3 regions of the Saccharopolyspora griseoalba genome follow, and region 2 is predicted to be linked to each of the others. Evidence: riboswitches for the same ligand, from Rfam matches in the RefSeq annotation. Region 2 holds a riboswitch; each other region holds the start of a gene.

Region 1 (5,708 bases), on a different contig from region 2:
GTGAAGATCCCGACGATGCGCAGGCTCGCCGACTACGCCACCTACTTCGCCGCGGACGCCGACGCCCGGCTGCCCGAGCTCGATTCGCTGTCGGCCGAGCAGCGCTCCGAGCGCAACCGGCTCAAGCGCGAGCTGGAGCGGCTGCGCGCGGCCGGGAAGGACCCGGTGCCAGCGGGTTCGGGGGCGCTGGACTTCTGGCGGTTCCGCGACGAGGGACCGGTGCGCATCGTGACGGGGGAGCTGTCGGCCGAGTCGATGTCGCCCGCGGCCTCGGTGGAGCAGCTCAACTACGTCGGCCTGACCGCGCACTCGGACCTGGACGCCGCCGTGGAGCTGTTCGGCCACGTGCGCGCGCTGAACCCGGGCTCGGACGTGGGCATCCAGCTGGCCCGCAAGCTGGCGGACGACGACCTGCGCGCGCATCTGGTGTTCCTGGGCAGCGGTCTGATCAACCCGTGGGTGGGGGCGTTGACCGCGGAGTGGCCGGTGCGCCAGGTCGGTGACGACTCGGTGCCGGACGGGGAGGTCTTCGAACTCGCCGGGGAGCCGCCGCGGCGGCTCAAGCCGGTGTTCCGCCACGGGCTGCTGATCGAGGACGTCGGGATGCTCGTCCGGATCCCGAACCCGAACAACATCCGGCGCACCTTGACCATCTGCAGCGGGGTGTTCACCCGCGGCGGGTTCGGCGCCGTGCGGTCGCTGACCGATCCGAAGATCCGCGCGCGCAACCACGAGTACGTGACCGGGCGGTTCGGCGAGGCGGCGAACTTCGGGCTGTTGATGCGGGTGCCGGTGATCAACCACGCCACCGGGACGCCGGATCTGCAGAACCCCGCGACCCGCCTGCACGAGTGGCACCCGGCGACCTAGGAGCTGCGCGGAAACGCTCCGCTCGGCGTGCCAGCGGCGGAACCCGGGCACCTCCTGATGTCTGGGACATCGGCGCGTCGCATGCCCGAGCAGCGCCGAGGAGGCGCCTCGGATGCCCGCATCACCGGGGGAACGCTCTTCCGACCGGCTCATGGTCGGGGCGGTGCTGACGAGCTCGGGGGCGTTGATCGACTTCGCCGAGCGGCTTCCTAGACTTGGCGCGATCGGTCGCCGGGTCGTGACGAGGGAGCAGCTTTGCGGACAGAGCGCGTGCACATCGCCGAGTCGGCGTGGGTCGCCTCCACGGCCCGGGTCGGCGAACCGTTCCGGCCGGGTCGCTCGTGGGACCGGCTCGACCGGCCCGCCGCGGTCGGCGAGCGCTGCGAGATCGCGCACTTCAGCCTGATCGGCGAGGAGTCGCAGCTGGGCGCCGACTGCACGCTGGACGCCTACTGCTGGATCGAGGACGGCGCCAGCGTCGGCGACCGCGTGGTGCTCACCCACCGCGCTTCGGTCGGCGCCAACGCCGTGATCGGCGACGGCTGCGCCATCAGCGCCGCCACCATCGCCGCGCGCAGCCGGATCGGCGATGGCTGCCAGGTCTACGGCGACCTGGTGCACCGCAGGCTCGACCCGGGCGCGCCGCTGGAGCAGGACGCCGCCCCGGTGCTTGAGGACCGCGTGTTCGTCGGTTGGGGCGCGAAGGTCGTCGGCGGGGTCACCATCGGCCGCGGCAGCTACGTCTGCGCCGGGGCCACCGTCACCAAGGACGTCGCACCCGGCATGATCGTCACCGGCGTCAACGAGATCCGCGAGCCCGACACCTGGACCGGTGCGCTGGCCGGGTCCGCGTTCTTCGCCCAGCCCGCCGAGCCGGTCCAGCGGCCCGCGCCCGCCGAAGCCGCGCCGGAACCCGAGCCGCAGCCGGTGGAGCCCGAACCCGCCGCCGAGGCGGGCTCGAGCAGGCCGGAGCACACCGCGGACACCGGGGTCATCGAGCTGCCCAAGACCTCGGCCGCCGCCGCGAGGGCGCGCGAGCGCAGTCGCCTCGAGGACTGATCCCCCGCGCGCTCGTCGGTGGGTGTGTCTACCGTCGCTGCTGGAAGCGACGAAGGGGGAACGTCATGCCGGAGCTGAACGAGGCACAACCCGAGGGCACGCCGACCTGGATCGACCTGGGGATTCCGGACCTGGACCGGGCGACCGGCTTCTACGGCGCGGTGTTCGGCTGGGAGTTCACCAGGGGCGACGCCGACACCGGCCACTACACGATGTGCTTGCTGCGCGACAAGCCGGTCGCCGCGCTGATGCAGAACGTCGACGCCGATCCGGTCGCCTACTGGTGGAACCTCTACTTCGCGGTGGACGACTGCGAGGCCACCGCGAACCGGGCCAAGGCCGCCGGGGCCGAGCTGCTGCAGGAACCCATGCAGGTGATGGAGCACGGGAAGATGGCCGTGCTCCGCGACCCCACCGGCGGGCACTTCTCGCTCTGGCAGGCGGGCCAGCACATCGGCTCGCAGATCGTCAACGAGCCCAACAGCCTGCTGCGCAACGACCTGGTCACCCCGCAGCCGGGCCCGGCTCGGGACTTCTACTCCGAGGTCTTCGGCTTCACCCTGGACGGTGATTCGCAGCTCGAGGGTGCCGACTTCACCTTCCTGCGGCGCCCGGACGGTCACGAGATCGGTGGAATCCTCGGCGACCCGTCGGCGGAGAAGTCGGAGTGGGGCGTGCTGTTCGCCGTCACCGACGCCGATGCCGCGGTCGCCCGCATCCGCGAGGCCGGTGGGAGCGCGGACGACGCCTTCGACATGGAGTACGGGCGGCTGGCCAACGCGCGCGACCCGTTCGGCACTCCGTTCAGCATCGGGTCCAACCCGCACATCACGTGATCGAGATCGCCGGTGCTCGGGGCTGTTCGGCCGAGTCCTCCCGGGTTAGCCTGACGTTGCCGGTGGTTCACCGCTCGCACGCGCTGCGGGCGGTGAGGCAAGAGGGAACCTGGTGCGAGTCCAGGACTGCCCCGCAGCGGTGAGTGGGAACGAAAGCCGTCATCAGCACTGGACGCAGGTCCGGGAAGCGACGGCCGGTAGGAATCCCGGCTCCGGCCGGGCGCGCCCGCGAGTCCGAAGACCTGCCACCGGTACGCGCACCGCCGGTGCGCGTGGTCCGAGGTCTCGCGGGAGGACCTGGCGGACGTTCCAGCGGCCGTGGTCGTCGCTGGTCCGCGCCCTCGCGAAGCCTCGGTGGACGTCTAGCTCGCGAGGAGAGAGCGTTGACATTCATCGGATCCACCGTGCTCGGATTTCCCCGGATCGGCCCGAACCGGGAGCTCAAGCGGGCGCTGGAGAACTACTGGGCGGGTCGCTGCGACGAGAGCGAGCTGCGGTCGGTGGCGCGCCGGCTGCGCGCGGGCACCTGGCGCGATCTCGCCGCGGCCGGGCTCGACTCGATCCCGGGGAACACCTTCTCGTTCTACGACCAGGTGCTCGACGCGGCCTTCACCTTCGGCGCCGTGCCGCCCCGGCACGCCGAGCTGGGCCTGAGCGCGCTGGACACCTACTTCGCCATGGCCCGCGGCACGGCCAGCGCGCCGCCGCTGGAGATGACGAAGTGGTTCGACACCAACTACCACTACCTGGTTCCCGAGATCGGCCCGGACACCCGGTTCGAGCTCGCCGACCGCACGCCGGTCGACGACTTCCGGGAAGCCCGCAAGCTCGGAGTTGAGACCCGGCCGGTGCTCGTCGGGCCGTTGACCTTCCTGCTGCTCGCCAAGTCGGCCGAGGGCGCGCCGGAGTCCTTCCGGCCGCTGGACAAGCTGCCCGAGCTGCTCGACGCCTACGCGCGGCTGCTCGCCGAGCTGCGCGAGGCCGGGGCCGAATGGGTCCAGCTGGACGAGCCAGCTCTGGCCGTCGACCGCACGGCCGAGGAGCTGGAGGTGCTGCGCAACGCCTACCGCCGGCTCGGCGATCGCGCTGACCGGCCGGAGCTGCTGGTCGCGGGTTACTTCGGCGAGCTGGGTGAGGCGCTGCCGGTGCTGGCCGACTCGCCGGTCGAGGCGATCGCCGTGGACCTCGTCGCCGGCCCGGGTGCGCTGGACCGGTTGCCCGGGTTGCGCGGGATGCGGGACAAGACCCTCGTCGCGGGGCTGGTCGACGGTCGCAACGTGTGGCGCACCGATCTGGACCGCGCGCTGACCACCGCGGCCACCCTGCTCGGCATGGCCGGGGAGGTCGCCGTGGGCACCTCGTGCTCGCTGCTGCACGTGCCCTACGACGTCGACGCGGAAACCGACCTGGATCCCCAGGTGCGGGAGTGGTTGGCGTTCGCGCGGCAGAAGGTCGGCGAGGTCGTGCTGCTCGGCCGCGCGCTGCGCGAGGGCCGGGAGGGCGTGCGCGCCGAGCTCGATCGCGCGCGGTCGGCGGTGGCCTCGCGGACGGGTGCGAGCCGGGACCAGCGGGTGCGGGCGCGGGTGGCGTCGTTGCGCCCGGAGCACGCGCGGCGCGGCGACTACCGGCAGCGGTCCGCCGCCCAGCAGCGGTCGTTGCGGCTGCCGCCGCTGCCGACCACCACGATCGGGTCATTCCCGCAGACCACCGACGTGCGCAAGGCGCGCGCCGCGCTGCGCGCCGGGCGCATCGAGCCGGACGAGTACCGGCAGCGGATGCGCGAGGAGATCGAGCGCGTGGTGCGCCTGCAGGAGAAGCTCGGGCTGGACGTGCTGGTGCACGGCGAACCCGAGCGCAGCGACATGGTCCAGTTCTTCGCCGAGCAGCTGGCCGGGTTCGCCACGACCGACCACGGCTGGGTGCAGTCCTACGGTTCGCGCTGCGTGCGGCCGCCGGTGCTGCACGGCGACGTGCACCGGCCGGAGCCGATGACCGTCGAGTGGGCCAGGTACGCCCAGCGGCTGACCGACAAGCCGCTCAAGGGCATGCTCACCGGGCCGGTGACGATGCTGTCCTGGTCGTTCGTCCGCGATGATCAGCCGGTCGACGAGACCGCCCGGCAGGTGGCGCTGGCCATCCGCGACGAAGTGCGCGATCTGGAGGCGTCGGGCATCCGCGCGGTGCAGGTCGACGAGCCGGCGCTGCGCGAGCTGCTGCCGCTGCGCGCGGCCGACCGGCCCGCCTACCTGGAGTGGGCGGTGGCGTCCTTCCGGCTGGCGACCTCGGGCGTCTCCGACGGCACGCAGATCCACACGCACCTGTGCTACTCCGAGTTCGGCGACGTCATCGACGCGATCGTGGCCCTCGACGCGGACGTCACCAGCATCGAGGCCGCCCGGTCGCGGATGGAGGTGCTCGACGACCTCAACGCGGTCGGCTACGCGCGGGGTGTCGGGCCGGGCGTCTACGACATCCACTCGCCGCGCGTGCCAGGCGCCGACGAGGTCGCCGACCTGCTGCGGGCGGCGCTGGCAGCGGTGCCGGCCGAGCGCTTGTGGGTGAACCCGGACTGCGGTCTCAAGACCCGCGACTACCCGGAGACCGAGGCCGCCCTGGCCAACCTGGTGGCGGCGGCCCACCGGCTCCGGGAGGCCGCGGCCCACGGCTCCGACTGACGCCGCCGCTCCCCGCGGGAGCGCCCGACCGGGGTGCGGGCCGCGCGCCCGCACCCCGGTCGCGGGATCAGTCCCAGGTGAGAGCGGCGCCGGACTGGTACTCGGTGACGCGGGTTTCGAAGAAGTTCTTCTCCTTCTTCAGATCCATCGCCTCCGACATCCACGGGAACGGGTTGTCGGTCGGCTCGAACACCGGCTCCAGGCCGAGCTGGGCGCAGCGGCGGTTGGTGATGAACCGCATGTACTGCTCGCACGACTCGGCGCTGAG
Region 2 (5,708 bases):
CGCGTCGCCGGTACTCACCGGCGACGAACGACGGGAACAGCAGCGCGGCCAGCGCGGTGCCCAGCACCGCGGCGATGGCCCCCGGCAGCACGTCCATCTCGCACCTCCCACTAATAAGAGGAGCGAGCGGGCTCCGGTGATTCAGCCCGTTCGGGCGAAACGCGTCGCGCCCGCCCCCGAGCGGGGAGCGGGCGCGATCACCTGTGCCAGGATCAGTGCTGGTAGGTGGGGGTGATGACGGCCCGACCGACGGTGTGGAAGGCCAGGTTGAAGCTGACCACCGCCGGCGAGGCGTTCTCGTCCACGCCGAGCTTGTCGGTGTCGACCGCGTGCACCACGAAGTAGTAGCGGTGCGGGCGGTCGCCGGGCGGCGGGGCCGCGCCGCCGAAGGCCTTCTCGCCCATGTCGTTGGACACGTGGAAGGCGCCCGCGGGCGCGTTCTGGCCGTTGCGGTTGCCCGCGTCGGTGGCCAGCTCGGTGATGTTCGCCGGGACGTCGACCAGGACCCAGTGCCAGAAGCCGCCGGGGATCGGCGCGTCCGGGTCGAAGCAGGTCACCACGAAGCTCTTGGTGGTCTCCGGGAAGCCCGACCAGCTCAGCTGGGGCGAGAGGTTGTCCCCGCCCGCTCCCATGCCGTCGAAGGCCTGGGCCTTGGTCATCGCCTGACCGTCGCTCACGTCGGCGGAGGTGACGGTGAACTCGGGCACCGCCGGCAGGAACGAGTACGGGTCAGGATCGATCGGGCGCTCCAGACTCATGCGAGCCCTCCTTCTTTCCTGTGGCTTGTGGGTGATCGTCGATCACCGGGGCCAGCCTAGGAGAAGCGGTCCGCTCCGGCCGGTTCCGGCCCAGCGTTGCGCGGAGTGCAACGGAGGTGTGTATTTCGCAGTCTCGCTGGCGATAGCCTTTCGCTCGAACCAGCGATCGCGAGGAGGCAGTGGTGGTGCAGCCGACCGAGGTGCTGTGCCTGGGCGAGACGATGTCGCTGGTCGCCCCGGCCAGCCCGGTCCCCCTGGAGCAGGCTCCGAGCTTCACGCTCTCCGCAGGCGGCGCGGAGTCCAACGTGGCCGTTCACCTGGCCGCGCTCGGACACCGGGTGCGCTGGGCGAGCCGCGTGGGCGACGACCCGCTGGGCAGGCGCATGGCCTCGACCATCGGAGCCGCCGGGGTGGACACCGGCCTGGTCGACGTCTACCCGCACGCGCCCACCGCCGTGTACTTCAAGGACCCGAGGCCGGAGGGCACGCGGGTGCACTACTACCGGGCCGGGTCGGCGGCGTCCACGATGGACGAGGACTTCCTGCCCGCGAGCGAGCTCGACGCGACGCGCCTGCTGCACATCAGCGGCATCACCCCCGCGCTGTCGGCGAGCTGCGACCGGTTGATCCGCCACCTGCTGACCCGCGAGCGCGCGGCGCGGATCTCCTTCGACGTCAACCACCGCCCCGCGCTGTGGAGCGCGCGGGAGGCCGCCCCGGTGCTGCGCGAGCTCGCCGGGATGGCCGACGTGGTCTTCGTCGGCCTCGACGAGGCCGCCGCGCTGTGGGGCGTGCGGACCGCCGACGAGGTGCGGGAACTGCTCGACCAGCCGGACGTGGTGGTGGTCAAGGACGGAGCCGATGCCGCCTACGCGCTCGGCGAGCGGCGGGTCGTCGTGCCCGCGCCGGAGGTCGACGTGGTCGAGCCGGTCGGTGCCGGGGACGCCTTCGCCGCCGGGTTCCTCTCCGGCGTGCTGCGCGGGGAGGACGACGTGCGGTGCCTGCGGCTGGGCCACGTGCTTGCCGCGCAGAGCCTGCGCAGCACCGAGGACCACAGCGCCCCGCCGGACGCCGAATCGCTGCAGCGCTGGCTGAGCTGCGACGACGCGCAGTGGAAGGCGCTGCGGTTCGGCGAGCGGTGAGCTGCCGGCCGCGCTGATCAGCTGTCCCGGAGGAAAGCGAGATGGAGAAGTCGTTGAAGGTCCACGTGGGTCCCGTCGCCCCGCCCGAGCTCGAATCCGCCGTGCTGGCCGGGGGCGCTGAGCTCGCCGCGGCCGAGGAGGCCTCCGCGCTGGTGTGGTTCGGCGCCGAGCCCGGCCGGTTCCCCGAGCTCGACCACTCCGGGCTGGACTGGGTGCAGCTGCCCTCGGCGGGCGTCGAGTCCTGGCTGGCGGCCGGGGTGCTGCGCGAGGGCGTGCGGTTCACCTCCGCCGCGGGCACCTACGCGCAGACCGTCGCCGAGCACGCCCTCGGGCTGATGCTGGCCGGTGCGCGGCAGATCCCCGCGATGGCGCGCGCCGATTCCTGGCAGCGGCCGGAGGGGATGCGCAGCTTGTCCGGGTCCACCGTCGGCATCATCGGCGCGGGCGGCATCGGCCGGGCGCTGATCGAGATGCTGCGCCCGTTCGGGGCGACGGTGCTGGCGGTCAACCGCTCCGGCAAGCCGGTCGACGGCGCCGAGCGCACCTGGCCCGCCGAGGACGCCGAGGGAGTGCGGCGCGTGCTGACCGGCTCGGACTTCGTGGTCGTGGCCGCGCCCGCGACCTCGCAGACCGACGAGCTCATCGACGCCGGGGCGCTGGCGGCGATGAAGCCCGACGCCTGGTTGATCAACATCGCGCGCGGGTCGCTGGTCGACACCGACGCGCTGGTCGCGGCCCTGGACGCCGGCGAGATCGGTGGCGCGGCCCTGGACGTCACCGACCCGGAACCGCTGCCGGACGGGCACCGCCTGTTCTCCCACCCGCGCGCGCTGATCTCGCCGCACACGGCCAACCCGCAGTCGCTGCTGATGCCCGCGCTCGCGCGCCGGGTGCAGGAGAACGTCCGCCGCTGGGTCGCGGGCGAGCCCCTGCTGGCCCCGGTCGACCTCGCCGCCGGCTACTGAGCGGGCCGTCCGCGGTCGGGCGGGAACCGCCCGGCGAGACGTCCGCTCCGCCGCCGGGGCGAGCTCCGGTCGAACCGCCGATCCCGCCGACCGGTGTCGTGTGGGGTTCGTCCCCTTATCCGCGTGCGGGTGGTCGGAGATCGCAGGACGGATAGGATCACCCCGAAAGCCAATCGGCGGTGACGTGGAGGAACCCGGTGCGAGTCCGGGGCGGTCGCGCCACTGTGACCGGGGAGCGGACCCCATCCGGCCACCGCCCGGCCCCGAGCGGGCGGGCGGGAAGGCGGGGAAGCCGCGAGGATCCGGGAGCCAGGAGACTCCTCGCCGCCATGACCCCGCCGGGGCGCGCACCCCGAGAGAGGATCCTGCGTGAGCGAGCCTGCCCGCGAAACCCGAGTTCTGCTGCTGTCCACCGCGGACACCGACCTGCTGGCGGCCCGCGCCGCCGAGGCCGACTACCGGGTGGCCAACCCGTCCCGGGTCGCGGCCGAGGACGTGCCCGAGCTGGTGCGCGACGTCGACGTGGTGGTGGTCCGGCTGCTGGGCGGTCGCCGCGCCTGGGAGGAGGGCCTGGACGCGGTGCTGGCCGCGGGCCTGCCCACCATCGCCCTGGGCGGTGAGGCCACCCCGGACGCCGAGCTGATGGCGCTGTCCACGGTGCCCGCGGGCGTGGCCACCGAGACGCTGACCTACCTGGTCGAGGGCGGCCCGGCCAACCTCACCCAGCTGGCCAACTTCCTGTCCGACACGGTGCTGCTCACCGGTGCCGGCTTCGAGCCCCCGGAGTCCACCCCGGAGTTCGGCAGGCACGGCGAGCGCGCGCACGACCGGGCCAAGCCGACCGTGGGCGTGATCTTCTACCGGGCGCACGCGCTGGCGGGCAACACCGCTTTCGTCGACACGCTCGCCGACCAGATCGAGGCGGCCGGGGCCAACGCCGTCCCGGTGTTCTGCGGCTCGCTGCGCAGCCTGTCGGACGCCGACGGCCTGCGCGAGCTGCTGGCGGGCTGCGACTCGCTGGTGGCCACCGTGCTCGCCGCCGGGGGCGCCGTGGCCGCCGACGCCAGCGCCGGTGGTGACGAGGACTCCTGGGACGCCGGTGCGCTCGCCGAGCTGGACGTCCCGGTGCTGCAGGGCCTGTGCCTGACCACCAGCCGCGCGGTCTGGGCCGAGAGCGACACGGTCTCTCCGATGGACGCCGCGATGCAGGTCGCGGTGCCGGAGTTCGACGGCAGGTTGATCAGCGTGCCGTTCTCCTTCAAGGAGGAGGGCGCCGACGGCATCCCGGTCTACGTCGCCGATCCCGAGCGCGCCGCCCGCGTCGCGGGCACCGCGGTCTCGCTGGCCCGGTTGCGCCACGTCGACAACCAGCAGAAGCGCCTCGGCGTGGTGCTCTCGTCGTACCCGACCAAGCACTCCCGGGTGGGCAACGCGGTCGGCCTGGACACCCCGGCCTCGGCGGTGGTGCTGCTGCGCGCGCTGGAGGAGGCCGGCTACGACCTCGGCGGCCTGGACGTCTCCGGGCTGGACGGCGACACCCTGATCCACCGGCTGATCGCCGCCGGCGGGCACGACGTGGAGTGGCTGACCGAGGACCAGATGGCCGAGGCGGCCATCCGCGTGCCCGCCACCCGGTACCGCGAGTGGTTCGACGCGCTGCCCGCCGAGCTGCGCGAGTCGATGACCGAGCACTGGGGCGCGCCGCCCGGGGGCCTGTACGTCGACGACGAGGGCTCGATCTACGTCGCCGCGCTGCGCTTCGGCAACGTCGTGCTGCTCATCCAGCCGCCGCGCGGGTTCGGCGAGAACCCGATCGCGATCTACCACGACCCGGACCTGCCGCCGTCGCACCAGTACATGGCCGCCTACCGGTGGCTGGGCGAGGAGTTCGGCGCGCACGCGGTCATCCACCTGGGCAAGCACGGCACGCTGGAGTGGTTGCCGGGCAAGGGCCTGGGCCTGGCGGCCGACTGCGCCCCGGACGCCGTGCTGGGCGACCTGCCGCTGATCTACCCGTTCATCGTCAACGACCCGGGCGAGGGCACCCAGGCCAAGCGGCGCGGCCACTCGGTCGTGGTGGACCACATGATCCCGCCGATGGCCCGCGCCGACTCCTACGGCGAGATCGCCAAGCTGGAGCAGCTGCTCGACGAGTACGCGCTGGTCTCGGACATGGACCCGGAGAAGAAGCCGGCGCTGCGCAACCAGATCTGGGAGCTGGTCACCTCCGCCGAGCTGCACCACGACCTGCACCAGGAGGACCAACCCGACGAGGAGTCCTTCGACGACTTCGTGATGCACATCGACGGCTACCTCTGCGAGATCAAGGACGTGCAGATCCGCGACGGGCTGCACATCCTCGGCCGCGCGCCGCGCGAGGACGAGCTGGTCAACGACGTGTTGGCGATCCTGCGGGCGCGCCAGGTCTTCGGCGGCACCGTCGGCGCCCTGCCGGGCCTGCGCTCGGCGCTGTCCGAGCACTTCGGGCTCGACGAGCAGGCGCTGCTGGCCGACCCGGGTGCGCGCGCCGAGGTCCCGGCCGCGCTGACCGATCTGGTCGAGGGCCCGTCGGCGTCGGCCTCCGACGCGGTGGACCTGCTGGAGGAGCTGGCCCGCGAGCTCGTCGAGGCGCTGGCCGAGGCCGGTTGGTCGGCCGACCGGGCGGAGGCGGTGGCCGCGGACGTCCTGGGCTCCGGAGTGGACCCGGTGGTGCGGGTGCTGCGCTTCGCCTGCGAGGAGGTCGTGCCGCGGCTGGCGCGCACCACCGACGAGGTCACCCACGTCGTGCACGCGCTCGACGGCGGTTTCATCCCGGCCGGGCCGTCCGGCTCACCGACCCGCGG
Region 3 (5,708 bases), on a different contig from region 2:
GGTGGGGGCCTGCCAGGAGCGGCGGTGCGGGATCCGGCCGAGGCGCACCACGTCCCGCACGGTGAGCGGCACCTGCGTGTCGGAGTGCTGCTCGACCACCGCGATCCGGCGGGCCAGCGCGCGCCGCTCGAACTCGGCCAGGGCGCGCCCGTCCAGCGTGATCACGCCGGAGCTGGGCCGCAGCAGCCCGGCCAGCAGGCGCAGCAGCGTCGACTTGCCCGAGCCGTTGGGTCCGAGCAGGCCGACCGTCTCGCCCTCGCGCGGGCTGATGGTGACCCCGTCGACCACCGGCCGCCCGCCGAGGTCGCGCGACACCCGCTGCGCGGAGAGGCCTTCCTCGCTCATCGGGGCTCCCTGGCGCGGTAGAGGATCAGCACGAACGCGGGAACGCCGAGCAGCGCGGTGACCACCCCGACCGGGACCTCCTGCGGGGCGAGCACCGTGCGGCTCAGCGTGTCGACCCACACCAGGAAAACCGCCCCGGCCAGCGCGGTCAGCGGGAGCAGCCGGGCGTGGCCGGGTCCGACGAGAGCTCGGGTGGCGTGCGGGAGGACCAGGCCGACGAAGCCGATCGCGCCGGCCGAGCTCACCAGCACGGCGGTGAGCAGCGCGGTGATGCACAGCAGCACCAGGCGGGTGCGGGTGACCGGCACGCCGAGGGCCGCGGCGGCGTCCTCGCCGAAGGCGAAGGCGTCCAGCGCGCGGGCGTGCCCCCCGCACACCAGCAGCACCACCACCAGCGTCGCCGCGCACAGCAGCGCCTCCGGCCAGCCCGCGTTGCTCAGCGAGCCCAGCAGCCAGAACAGCACCGCGCGGGTGGTGTTGGCGTCGGCCGAGATGAGCACGATGAACGAGGTCAGCGCCGAGAAGAGCTGCATCGCCGCCACGCCGGAGAGCACCACGCGGTCGGTGGTGCCGCCGAGCACGTGGCTGAGCCACAGCACGCACCCGAACGACACCAGCGCTCCGACGAACGCGCCCGCCGACAGCGAGATCACGCCGCCGCCCACGCCGAGCACCACGACCACCACCGCACCGGTCGAAGCGCCCGAGGACACCCCCAGCACGAACGGATCGGCCAGCGGGTTGCGCAGCAGCGACTGCATGATCGCCCCGCACACCGCCAGCCCCGCGCCGCACACCGCCGCCAGCAGGGTGCGCGGCAGGCGCAGGTTCCACACGATGCCCTCGCGGATCAGCGAGAGGTCCGAGGCGCCGAGCCCGATGCGGTCGGCGACCACCGCCCAGACGTCGCCGAATCGGATGTGCGCGGGGCCGATGGTGATCGCCGCGGAGATCGAGGCGAGCAGCAGCGCGCTGCCGGCGACCACCAGCAGGGGTAGCGCGGGGCGGCTCACCCCGCCATCCCGAACTCGCGCAGCTTGGCGGCCACCTTCTCCACGCCGGCGACCGTGCGGATGGTGGGGTTCATCGCCTGCCCGCTCAGCAGCACGTAGCGCTTCTCGCGGACCGCGGTCATGTTGCGGGTGACCGGGTGCGACTCCAGGAACCCGATCTTGGCCCGGGCGGACTCGGCGGTCTCCCGGTCGCGGGTCAGGTCGCCGAGCACGAGCACGTCCGGATCGCGTTCGGCCAGCACCTCCCAGTTGATCTGCGGCCACTCGGCGCGGGTGTCGGCGAAGGCGTTGCGGGCGCCGACCTCGGCGGTGATGATGCCGGGCGCGCCGCAGCACCCGGCCAGGTAGGGCGATTCGGAGTTGGCGAACCAGTAGGCGATCGAGGCGTCCGAGGCGCGCAGGTCGCCGGTGGCGCGGTCCATCCGGCCCCGCAGCTCGGCGACCAACCGCTCGCCGCGGTCCTCGACGCCGAACATCCGCGCGAGATCGCGCACCTCGGTGAAGATCGACCGCATGGTCAGCGGGGCGTCGCGGCGCCCGTCGCCCGGTCCGCTGTTGTCCTTCGAGCAGTCCGACGGCGACAGGTAGGTCGGCACGCCCAGCTCGGCGAACTGCTCCCGCGTGGCGACGCCACCGGTGCCCAGGGTGGCCTCGAAGGAGGCGGTGACCAGCTCGGGTTCGGCGGCGAGCACCGACTCGTAGGAGGGCGTGTTGTCGGCCAACCGGGGAACCCCCTCGTTGGCCGCCGCGAGGTCGGCGGGCAGCGGGTCGGTCCAGGTCGCGGTGCCGGCGATGCGGTCGGCGAGGCCGAGCGCCAGCAAGATCTCGGTGCTGCCCTGGTCGAGCGAGACCACTCGACGCGGCGGGGCCTGGACCTCGGTGCGCTGCCCGCAGTTGTCCACCGCGCGCGGGAACCCGGGGGCGGACCGCTGCTCCTGCGGGGCGGCGCCGGTCCCGCACCCGGCCAGCAGGACCAGGACGGCGATGCTGTGCAGTGCTGCTGCGAAGCGCAATTGCGTTCCTTTTGCGTCAGGGCTCTGTTCCGCGAAGCCCAGTTGCCAAGACAAACCCGGTCGCACCGGGTGCCAGCAGGTCTTCGGACTCGGGTTCAACCGGGCGGAACGCCTTCCCAGGGCTTCGAGCCCCAGTGGCTTCGAGTTCCGCCGTCACCCACACCGCTGCGCGTCAGTTCCGGATTCGCACCGGATTCCCTGCTCGCGAAATGAGCGAGCTCGTGACTGGCAATTCGAACGTATCACACGATCGAGTGAGAACTCCGAGCTCGAACGGACACCGGCCGCGACCTCCCCGACCGCGCTATCGTCGGCGGCGTCGGCTTGCCGGGGCGAGGATGGCGGACGGTGGAAGCGGCGGGCGTCGCCGCCGGGTGCTGGGGATCACGATCATCGCGGGGGTCGCCGCGCTCGTCGCGGCGTTCGCGCTCCGCGCGCCCGCGCCGGTCGGGCACTGGAAGAGCGCCGCCGGGCACGCGGAGTTCGAAGCGGCCTACGCCGCGGCCATGCGCGAGCTGCCGGCCGCCTCCGAGGTGCGCGACGTGCGCACGGCCTTCGGCTTCGTGCGCGTCTACCGCTCCGCGGGCGCCGGCGGCGAACCGCTGGTGCTGCTGCCCGACCGCGCTTCGGCATCACCGGTGTGGGCCGACAACCTGCCCTCGCTGCTGCGCGTCGGCGACGTCTACGCCGTCGACCTGCTCGGCGAACTCGGCCGCAGCGTGCAGGAGGTCCCGATCACCGACGACGCCGACCAGGCCGCTTGGCTCGACCAGGTGCTGGAGGAGCTCCCGCAGGAGCGGTTCCACGTGATCGGGTTGTCGATCGGCGGGTGGACGGCGGCCAACCTGGCGATCCACCGGCCGCAGCGCGTCGCCACGCCGACCTTGATCGATCCGGTGCACACCTTCGACTCGATCCCGGCCTGGACCGCGTTCCGCGCGATCCCCGCCTCGGTGCCGTGACAGCCGAAGTCCTGGCGGGACTCCTTCAACTCCTACACCGCGGGTGGCGCACCGGTCCGGGACGTCCCGGTCGCGGACATGATCGAGGCCGGGATGCGCAACTACTCGATGGAGCTCCCCCAGCCCACCCGGATCGCCCCGGAAGCGCTGCGCGGGCTGCGGATGCCGGTGCTGGCCCTGATCGCGGGACGCTCGGTCGTGCACGATCCGGAAACCGCCCTGCGCACCGCGAGATCTGCTCTGGTCAACGGCGCGGTCGTCGAGCACCCGGAGGCCTCGCACGCGATCAACGGCGAGCACCCGCGCGAGATCGCCGAGGACATCGGCCGGTTCGCGCGATGAGAAGAGGGCCGGCGCACCCGTCGTGCACCGGCCCTCTCGCGGAATTGCTCAGCCGATCAGCCTGAAGATGTCGAAGGCGCCGGAGAGCTGGCCGATGACGGCGATGGTGGCCGCGAGCGCCCCGAGCGACGCCACCGTCAGCACTGCCATGACGACCAGATACACCAGCGCCCTGATCGGCTTCGGCAGCTTGGCCACCGAATCGAAGTCGGGCAGCGAGAAGTGTGGTTCCTTGCCGATCCCTGGTGCGGACATCCTGACTCCCCCGTCCTTGTCAGTTCTCCCGTGCGGTCATCCGCCTGGGAGACGGAGCGCAACCCCAGCCCGTTGCGCCATTTCGCATCACGAATTCGTCTCGGCCGGAAATCGAGCGGGCCGCCCCACGCGGTCAGCCCTCACGAGTCCCGTCAGCCACTTGGCCCGGTTCCAATCATCCGCACCGGAGCCCTCGACCGCGAGCCGATCTACGGGCTTGATCGCGCTTCGAACCTGGATCGTTATCCGGCCGGCCGTCCGCCCTCGCGCGGACTGGCGATGCTGGTAGATCACGGTGCGACGCCGTTGGAACACCGAACGACCACACCAAGATTCTCACACCCACCTGCTTCGATCTTCGCCAGGGTCACCTGCGCGCGACACCGCCGATCGGGCCTCGATCATCCGCTTCACCCGACCGGGAGAGCCGCCCCCTCGAATGGAAATTCGACATTCTGGCAGGAGCGGCGCGAACGGGACCGAGAAAAATCCGCGCGACCCCGGAAGAATTGGAACGCGGCGATGCGGGAACGACTGGAGCGATCATTCACGGCGACCGCCCGGGAGAAATGATCACGAAGCCGCCGCGGAACGATCGCGCCCGCGTCGCGCACCGCGCGAGCGGATCAACCGCGCCAACTACGCTCCGCAGACAGCGATTCAGCCCGATCGGCTGGTGACCACACCCCGACCCGGTGGCAAACTACGGCGCTACAGTTCGCGTGACGTGATCACCACGATCCGTCACCTCGCCGACCGACCGATGGAAGGGGCAGACCTCGTGAGCCAGCCGAGGCCGGAAGTGTTCTCGCCGGAAGGCGCGGACCTCGAGCACCCGAACGTCGCCCGGGTCTACGACTACTACCTCGGGGGCAGCGCGAACTATGCCATCGACCGGCTCTTCGCCGAGAAGGCGCTCGAACGCTACCCGTTCGTCCGCCCCGCCGCGATGGCCAACCGGCTCTTCCTGCACCGGGTGGTGCGGTACCTGGCCAAGCGGGGCATTCGCCAGTTCGTCGACATCGGCTCCGGCGTGCCCACGATGGGCAGCACCCACCAGGTCGCGGACGAGATCGTCCCGGACGCCCGCTGCGTCTACATCGACAACGAATCGGTCGCGGTCGCCCACTCGCGGATCCTGCTGGAGCGCGAGGAGGTCACCGACAAGCACGCGGTGGTGCAGGCCGACCTGCGCGAGCCCGATCTGCTGTGGTCCGAGGTCGGGCGAACGGGCGTGATCGACCTGGACCAGCCGGTCGCGCTGCTGCTGATCGCGGTCCTGCACGTCACCCAACCCGGCCCGGACGGCCAGGACATCGGCCCGCAGGCGGTCGCCCGCTACCGCGACCTTCTCCCCTCCGGCTCGTACCTGGTGATCACCCACGGGACCGACGACGACGTGCCGGAGCACCGGAAGCGCGAGATGGCCGAGTTCGGCAAGATGTACGACCAGTCGGCCACGCCGGTGCTGTGGCGACCGCACGCGGAGATCGAGGAGTTCTTCGGCGACCTGCCGCTGGTCGAGCCGGGCGCGACCTGGACCCCGCTGTGGCACCCGGAGGAGAGCGGCGCGAACGCCCCGGAGATCGAGTTCGACACCCCCAACGAATCAGTCGTCTGGGCAGGCGTCGCGCACAAGCCCTGACCAGCTCGGCCGGGAACCGCACCCCTGCGCTGCGATCCCCGGCCGAACTGCGATCACCACCCCGGGTAGCGCTCCTGCCAGATCTCGGGGAAGTCCTGCTGGTAGACGTTGCGGTGGGCGAAGGTCCAGAACG

What was found. A riboswitch is a leader RNA that binds a small molecule or an ion and turns the genes downstream of it on or off. The one in region 2 is predicted to bind cobalamin.
Region 1: it holds a riboswitch for cobalamin, as region 2 does, so the genes downstream of both, metE (5-methyltetrahydropteroyltriglutamate--homocysteine S-methyltransferase) here and cobN (cobaltochelatase subunit CobN) in region 2, are expected to answer to the same signal.
Region 3: it holds a riboswitch for cobalamin, as region 2 does, so the genes downstream of both, ACFQRI_RS11975 (ABC transporter substrate-binding protein) here and cobN (cobaltochelatase subunit CobN) in region 2, are expected to answer to the same signal.

What each region holds. Positions count from the first base shown of each region.
Region 1 is NZ_JBHTCJ010000007.1:181,511-187,218, forward strand. Features, by position in the region: gene ACFQRI_RS15515 (helix-turn-helix domain-containing protein) at 1-870, shown strand, start outside; gene ACFQRI_RS15520 (DapH/DapD/GlmU-related protein) at 1,126-1,929, shown strand; gene ACFQRI_RS15525 (VOC family protein) at 1,995-2,765, shown strand; cobalamin riboswitch at 2,812-3,029, shown strand; gene metE (5-methyltetrahydropteroyltriglutamate--homocysteine S-methyltransferase) at 3,149-5,440, shown strand; gene ACFQRI_RS15535 (ribonucleotide-diphosphate reductase subunit beta) at 5,508-5,708, opposite strand, start outside.
Region 2 is NZ_JBHTCJ010000002.1:182,791-188,498, reverse strand. Features, by position in the region: gene ACFQRI_RS05000 (VanZ family protein) at 1-97, opposite strand, end outside; gene ACFQRI_RS04995 (YbhB/YbcL family Raf kinase inhibitor-like protein) at 213-758, opposite strand; gene ACFQRI_RS04990 (sugar kinase) at 941-1,900, shown strand; gene ACFQRI_RS04985 (D-isomer specific 2-hydroxyacid dehydrogenase family protein) at 1,942-2,865, shown strand; cobalamin riboswitch at 3,001-3,204, shown strand; gene cobN (cobaltochelatase subunit CobN) at 3,235-5,708, shown strand, end outside.
Region 3 is NZ_JBHTCJ010000005.1:174,428-180,135, forward strand. Features, by position in the region: gene ACFQRI_RS11965 (ABC transporter ATP-binding protein) at 1-345, opposite strand, end outside; gene ACFQRI_RS11970 (FecCD family ABC transporter permease) at 342-1,358, opposite strand; gene ACFQRI_RS11975 (ABC transporter substrate-binding protein) at 1,355-2,371, opposite strand; cobalamin riboswitch at 2,429-2,616, opposite strand; gene ACFQRI_RS11980 (alpha/beta fold hydrolase) at 2,710-3,333, shown strand; gene ACFQRI_RS11985 (alpha/beta fold hydrolase) at 3,412-3,675, shown strand; gene ACFQRI_RS11990 (hypothetical protein) at 3,724-3,930, opposite strand; gene ACFQRI_RS11995 (SAM-dependent methyltransferase) at 4,712-5,575, shown strand; gene ACFQRI_RS12000 (ADP-ribosylglycohydrolase family protein) at 5,629-5,708, opposite strand, start outside.